Regions from separate parts of the Saccharothrix sabaoui genome, predicted to be linked through region 1. Evidence: riboswitches for the same ligand, from Rfam matches in the RefSeq annotation. Region 1 holds a riboswitch; the other holds the start of a gene.
The links. Region 1 has a riboswitch for cobalamin ahead of cobN (cobaltochelatase subunit CobN). Riboswitches for the same ligand answer to the same signal wherever they lie in the genome.

Region 1 (3,399 bases):
CGCCTTCACCGTCACCAGCTCCGGGTCGCCCGGACCCACGCCGACGCCGTACAGCCTGCCCGTCATTCGTCCTCGCTCGCGATCGCGTTGACCGCCGCGGCCGTCATGGCGCTGCCGCCGCGCCGCCCGCGCACGACCAGGTGCTCCAGGCCGAGGTCGTTGGCCACCAGCGCGTCCTTCGACTCGGCCGCCCCGATGAACCCGACCGGCACGCCCAGCACGGCGGCCGGTTTCGGCGCGCCCGCGGCGATCAGGTCGAGCAGGTGGAACAGCGCGGTCGGCGCGTTGCCGATGGCGACCACCGCGCCGTCCAGCCGGTCGCCCCACAGCTCCAGGGCGGCGGCGCTGCGGGTGTTGCCCAGCTCGTCGGCCAGCTCCGGCACGCGCGGGTCGTTCAGCGTGCACAGCACCTCGTTGCCCGCGGGCAGGCGCTTGCGCGTCACGCCCGCCGCGACCATCTGCGCGTCGCACAGGACCGGCGCGCCCGCCAGCAGCGCCTCGCGGGCGTCGCGCACCACGTGCGGCGAGAACGCGACGTCGTCGACCAGGTCGACCATGCCGCAGGCGTGGATCATCCGCACCACGACGCGCGCGACGTCGTCGGGGAACCGGGTCAGGTCCGCCTCGGCGCGGATGGTGGCGAACGAGCGGCGGTAGATCTCCGGCCCGTCCTTGACGTAGTCCTGCTCGGTCACCTGATCTCCTCGTACCCGTCGCCGGTCGCGACGAACTCCACCGCGCCACCGGCCGGCCGCCCGCACCTGCGCGCGCAGCCGGACCAGTGCACGCGCCCCGCGTGCGGGGTGCCGATCCAGCGCGCGACGTCCGCGCGCACGTCGGCCAACGACTTCGCGCACCCCGGCCGGCCGGTGCACGCGCTCACCCCGTGCCACGGCGAGTCGGGGGAGGTGAACAGGCCGCCCGCGTCGCTGCCGGCCGGGAGGACCAGGCCGCGCCACGGCGTCAGCCGCACCGGCGTGCCGGCCAGCAGGCGGGCGTCGAGCCGGCCCAGCGGGACGCCCGCGACCACGACGTCCCCGACCGGACCCGGTGTCGCGGGGATCACAGCGGGGTCGAGGCGGTCGGCCACCGGGACGCCCAGCGCCTCCGTGATCTTCCGCACACCGCCGTCCACTTCGGACAGCCGCCAGGCGGTCCCGCGCAGTTCCCCGAACAGCCGAGCCGCGCGCACCACGGCGCCCACCGGATCGGTCACCCGAAGCCCGGAATCACGCCCCGCCAGGAACAACGCGTCACCGACCAGGCCGATGTCACCCGAAAGCCCGCTCACCGCGTGACCCACCGTGACCAGGAACCGGCCCGGCAGGTCGGCCAGCGACGGTTCGGCCAGCAGCGCGGCGTCGAGCGCGTCCACCAGGTCCTGGTTGTCCTCCAGCGGCGCGGCGACGATGTTGCGCATCCGCTCGTGGGTCGCCGAGGGCAGCAGGCCGGCTTCCCGCAGGCGCGCCCCCAGCTCGTGCTCCGCCCCCGGCGCCAGGCCCCTGATCTGCACGTTCGCCCGCGACGTCAGCTCCAGGAACCCGTCGCCCAGCTCCAGCGCCGCCGCGCGCACCACGTCGAACCGCCGGGCGTCCAGCGTCCCGCCGGGCACCCGCACGCGCGCCAGCCCGCCGTCGGCCGCGACGTGCACGTCGACGGCCCCGGGGCAGGCGTCCGGGCGTTCCCGATCGGAGGACATGGGATGGATGCTAACCGCCGGGTTAGGGTGGCCCCGAACGGCGAAGCAACAGGAGGAAGCCGGTGCGAATCCGGCGCGGTCCCGCCACTGTGACCGGGTGAGCGCCCGGGAGTCAGGAACTCCGCCCAGCCGTCCCCCACGACCTGGGGCGAGGACCCCCGAGGGATGGAGCCCGCACGTGATCCTGCTGCTGTCGACCTCCGACACGGACCTGCTGTCCGCCCGCGCGAGCGGCGCGGACTACCGCCTGGCCAACCCCTCCCGCACCGCCGCGGCCGACCTCCCGGCGCTGGTCGAGGGGGTCGACCTGGTGGTCGTGCGCATCCTCGGCGGTCGCCGGATGTGGGAGGAAGGGCTCGACCACCTCCTCGCGGGCCCGCGCCCCGTCGTCGTGCTCGGCGGCGAGCAGAACCCCGACGCGCCGCTGATGGAGCTGTCCACGGTGCCCGGCGGCGTGTGCGCCGAGGCCCACGCGTACCTGGCGCACGGCGGCCCGGCGAACCTCGCCGAGCTGCACCGCTTCCTGTCCGACACGGTCCTGCTCACCGGCCACGGCTTCGAGCCGCCCGCGCCCGCGCCGAACTGGGGCGTCCTGGAGCGGCCGGAGCCCGCGGGGCCCGCGAACGACGGCCCGACCGTCGCGGTCCTGTACTACCGGGCCCACCACGTCGCCGGGAACACCGCGTTCGTGCACGCCCTGTGCGACGCGGTCGAGGCGAAGGGCGGCCGGCCGCTGCCGATCTTCTGCGCCTCGCTGCGCGCCGCCGAACCGGGGCTGCTCGCCGAGCTGGGCAAGGCGGACGCGCTCGTGGTCACCGTCCTCGCCGCGGGCGGCACGAAGCCCGCCGCCGCGTCCGCCGGCGGTGACGACGACGCGTGGGACGTGGGCGCGCTCGCCGCGCTGGACGTGCCGATCCTCCAGGGGCTCTGCCTCACCTCCAGCCGCGCGCAGTGGGACGACAACGACGACGGCCTCTCCCCGCTGGACACCGCCACGCAGGTGGCGATCCCCGAGTTCGACGGCCGGATCATCACCGTCCCGTTCTCCTTCAAGGAGGTCGACGAGGACGGCCTGACCGTGTACGTGGCCGACGAGGAGCGGGCCGCGCGCGTCGCGGGCATCGCCGTGCGGCACGGGAAGCTGCGGCACGTCCCCAACGCCGACAAGCGGATCGCGATCATGCTGTCGGCCTACCCCACCAAGCACTCCCGCATCGGCAACGCCGTCGGCCTCGACACCCCGGCGAGCGTCGTGCGGCTGCTCCAGGAGCTGCGCGCGGCCGGGTACGACATCGGCGACGAGCTGCCCGGCGTGGACGACCTCGACGGCGACGCGCTCATCCACGCCCTCATCGCGGCCGGCGGGCAGGACGCGGACTGGTTGACCGAGGAGCAGGTCCAGGGCAACCCGGTGCGGCTGCCCGCCGCCCGCTACCGCGAGTGGTACGCCACCCTGCCCGAGGACGCCCGCGCGGGCATGGAGGCGCACTGGGGGCAGGCGCCCGGCACGCTGTTCGTGGACCGCTCGAAGGACCCCGACGGCGAGGTCGTGCTGGCCGCCCTGCGCTCCGGCAACGTCGTGGTGATGGTCCAGCCGCCGCGCGGGTTCGGCGAGAACCCCATCGCGATCTACCACGACCCGGACCTGCCGCCCAGCCACCACTACCTGGCCGCCTACCGCTGGCTGGAGTCCGAGTTCC
Region 2 (3,399 bases), on a different contig from region 1:
CGCCGGCCGCGCAGCCGGTGCGCACGCCGCCGCCCAGGGACCGGAAGTCCACGACCACGGCGACACCGGCGCAGTCGGCCGCCCGCGCCGCCGGGGGAGCGGCGATCGAGGCGAGCACGACGACGCCCCAGGCCGCCAGCGCCCGCCGCCACCGGGACGTCACGTCGACCGCCTGCGCGCCAGCGCCAGCAGGAGCGCGCCGCCGGCCAGCAGCAGCGAGCCGAGCCACACCGCCGGGCCGACCTCCACACCCGTGCGCGCCAGCTCACCGCCGCCGCCCACCACGACCACCGCCGCGGTGGTGGTCGTGGTGGCCGCCGCCGACGTGGTGCCCGGGGCGGACGTGGTGGTCGTCGCCGTGGCGGTGGGCGCGGTGGTGGTGGGCGCCGTGGTGGTGGACGTGGGCGTGGTGCTGGTGGGCGTGCCGGCGCAGTCGAGGACCGGCGCGCCCGGGCGGTCGCCCGCGGTGGACAGGGCGGCGAAGCCGACGCCGGTGACGCCGAGCACGCCCTGCGTCGTGGCGCGCGTCGCGGTGGCCGCGGCGAACCCGGTCCGGTCGAACGCGAACGCGCCCCGGTCGGCCTCCGCGCCCGCGCACCCGACCTGCAACGACGCCAGGAACGCGGCGGCCCGGTCGGCGGCCCGCGCCTCGCCGCCCACCCGCAGCGCCTGAGCGGCGAGGCCGGTGCTGTTGGCGTTGCCCTCGTCGAGGCCCCTCTCGTCGCGGAACCCGCCGCCGGGCTGCTGCGCGTTCACGAGCCAGGTCAGCCCGCCGGCCGCGGCGTCGGCCCGGTCGGCGGCGAGCAGCGCCTGCACGGCCATCGCGGTGGCGTCCACGTGGGACGTGCACGGCGCGGTCGCCAGCAGCAGCGGGAAGCCGCCGTCCGGGCACCGCCCGCCGGCCAGGAAGTCGACGGCGTCCCGCGGCGCGCCGCCCGCGCGGTCCAGCGCGAGCACGGCGAACGCCTGGGAGAAGCCGTTGGAGTAGTCCTGGTAGGCGGTCCGGTCGGTGAACCGGCCGGACGGGGCCTTGAGCGCGGTCAGGCCCGCGACCAGGTCGACGCCGCCGAAGTCGGTCGGGTCCGCGCCGGTCACCGAGGCGAACAGGGCGAGCTTGGCGTGCGCGCCCGCGTACGACTCGGTGGCGGGGGTGTCGAAGTGCAGGTAGTTGGAGATCGTCCCGGGTCGCGCGACCCACGCGCCGACGCGCTCGCCGGTGTCGCTCGCCACGTCGGCGGCGGCGAGCGCGAACGCGGCGTCCAGCGTGAGCCCGGGGTCGGGGTAGCCCGCGCTCTCCAGGTGGTCGCCGTCCACGAGCTGCCGGGTGAGCCAGCCCGCGGCGGTCCCGGCGGGGGTCCCCGGCTCCGCGGCGTGCGCCGGCGCGGGCAGGGCCAGGGCGGCGAGCGCGACGGCGACGGCGGTGGCGGTCCGTCCGAACGGCATGGTCGACCTTTCCGGGGCGCGAGGCGTGGGCGGACCCCGGACAGCCGTCACCGGCTCCCTGGGCTCCGACCCGTTGACCTCGACGGTGTCAGGAGCACGGCGCGCGCGGCAGGTGTTCGGGCTCGTCCCCTCGGGGACCCACCGTTGCGGGTCAGCGCCGGATTCCGACCGGCTTCCCCTGTTCGGGCGCGATTGCCGATCGTCTTGCACCGTTCACGGCGTGTCAATCCGCCTCAGGCGCGATGCTGCTCACCTCGGCGTGCGGTTACCGTCAACCAGTTCAAACCTGGGGAAGAGGGGTGTGGGGATGTCGACTCTGGCGTCGGTGCGCGACGGCTTGGTGGCGTGGGTCGCACGGCGTTCGGCGACGCGGTGGGTGATGGGCAAGATCGGTTCACGGGCGTTGTCGCTGCTCCCGGACGGTGCGCTGGTCCCGCTGAAGCGGGACGGGGTGGTGCCGGTCGCGGAGCTGGAGCGGATGAGGGAGTCCGGGGCGGTGCACCGCCTGCCCGTGCCGTTCGGGGTGCGGCTGTGGTTGGTCACCGGCCAGGACGAGGCCAAGAAAGTGCTTTCCGACACAGGGTCGTTCAGTAACGATTACGCACGCCTCGGCGCGGCGGTCGGCCGCATCGAGCAGTCGCCCGGCGGCCTCGGCTTCGCCGACCCGCCGGACCACACGCGCCTGCGCAAGCTGCTCACCCCCGAGTTCACCATGCGCCGGCTGGCCCGCCTCGTGCCGCGCATCGACGAGATCGTCACGCAGCGGCTCGACGCCATGGAGGCCGCGCCCGGTCCGGTGGACCTGGTCAAGGAGTTCGCGCTGCCGATCCCGTCGCTGACGATCTGCGAGCTGCTCGGCGTGCCCTACGAGGACCGCGAGCGGTTCCAGCAGCTCGCCGCCGCCCGGTTCGACCTGTTCGGAGGCGCGGGCCAGGCCCTGGGCGCGATCTCCGAGTCGCTGAAGTACATGCAGGAGATCGTGGAGCGGGAGCGCCGCGCCCCCGGCGACGGCCTCATCGGCATGATCATCCGCCAGCACGGCGACGACGTGAGCGACGAGGAGCTGGCCGGCCTGGCCGACGGCGTGCTCACCGGCGGGTTCGACACCACCGCCTCCACGCTCGCGCTCGGCGCGATCGTGCTGCTGCGCGACGAGGCGGCGCGGGCGTCCATGCGCGACGACGACGCCGCCGTCGGGCCGCTCGTGGAGGAGCTGCTGCGGCACCTGAGCGTGGTGCAGGTCGCGTTCCCGCGCTTCGCCCGGCACCCCCTCCAGGTCGGTGACCAGCGGATCGAGGAGGGCGACGTGCTCGTGGTGTCGCTGTCGGCGGCCAACCGCGAGGGCACGCCCGACTTCAACCCCGCCGGCGGCCCCACGTCGCACCTGGCGTTCGGCTACGGCGCGCACCGCTGCGTCGGCGCCGGGCTGGCCCGGATGGAGCTGCGCGCGGCCTACCCCGCGCTGCTGCGCCGGTTCCCGAACCTGCGCCTGGCCGACGACCGCCCCGCGTTCCGCACCGCGTCGATCGTGCACGGGGTGGACGAGCTGCTGGTCCACACCCGCTGACCCCCCGTCGGCGGCGGCCCCGGGGTCGCCGCCGACGCTTCGGCACCGCGCACGTCGTGCGCCCTCGACCGTGAAGCTCCGCTTAACCGTCCTTGAGCAGGTTTCACTTTTCTTGAAGGGTGCCGCGCGGGACGGTGGTCCCGTGACCGGACGAAGCGCCCTGCGCCTGGGAACCATGGCCCTGCTGTGGGGCTCGGCGTTCCTGTGGATCGAACTGGCCCTGACCGGGTTCGCGCCCGCCGGGATCGCCACGGCCCGGTGCGCCCTCGGCTCGGCCGTGCTGCTGGTCCTGGCCCGCCGCTCCCGGCAGCGGCTGCCGCGCGGCCTGTGGGGGCACCTCGCCGTGGCCGCGCTGTTCTGCAACGCCGTGCCGTTCCTGCTGTTCGGCA

Region 2: linked by a shared signal. The riboswitch ahead of ACR807_RS36035 (prenyltransferase/squalene oxidase repeat-containing protein) and the one ahead of cobN (cobaltochelatase subunit CobN) in region 1 are both predicted to bind cobalamin.

The regions. Positions count from the first base shown of each region.
Region 1 covers NZ_JBPKJK010000068.1:31,363-34,761, reverse strand. Annotated here, with positions in the region: gene ACR807_RS21765 (precorrin-2 C(20)-methyltransferase) at 1-66, opposite strand, end outside; gene ACR807_RS21760 (precorrin-8X methylmutase) at 63-695, opposite strand; gene ACR807_RS21755 (ferredoxin-like domain-containing protein) at 692-1,699, opposite strand; cobalamin riboswitch at 1,708-1,842, shown strand; gene cobN (cobaltochelatase subunit CobN) at 1,878-3,399, shown strand, end outside.
Region 2 covers NZ_JBPKJK010000185.1:11,034-14,432, reverse strand. Annotated here, with positions in the region: gene ACR807_RS36040 (hypothetical protein) at 1-163, opposite strand, end outside; gene ACR807_RS36035 (prenyltransferase/squalene oxidase repeat-containing protein) at 160-1,443, opposite strand; cobalamin riboswitch at 1,534-1,672, opposite strand; gene ACR807_RS36030 (cytochrome P450) at 1,751-3,010, shown strand; gene ACR807_RS36025 (DMT family transporter) at 3,186-3,399, shown strand, end outside.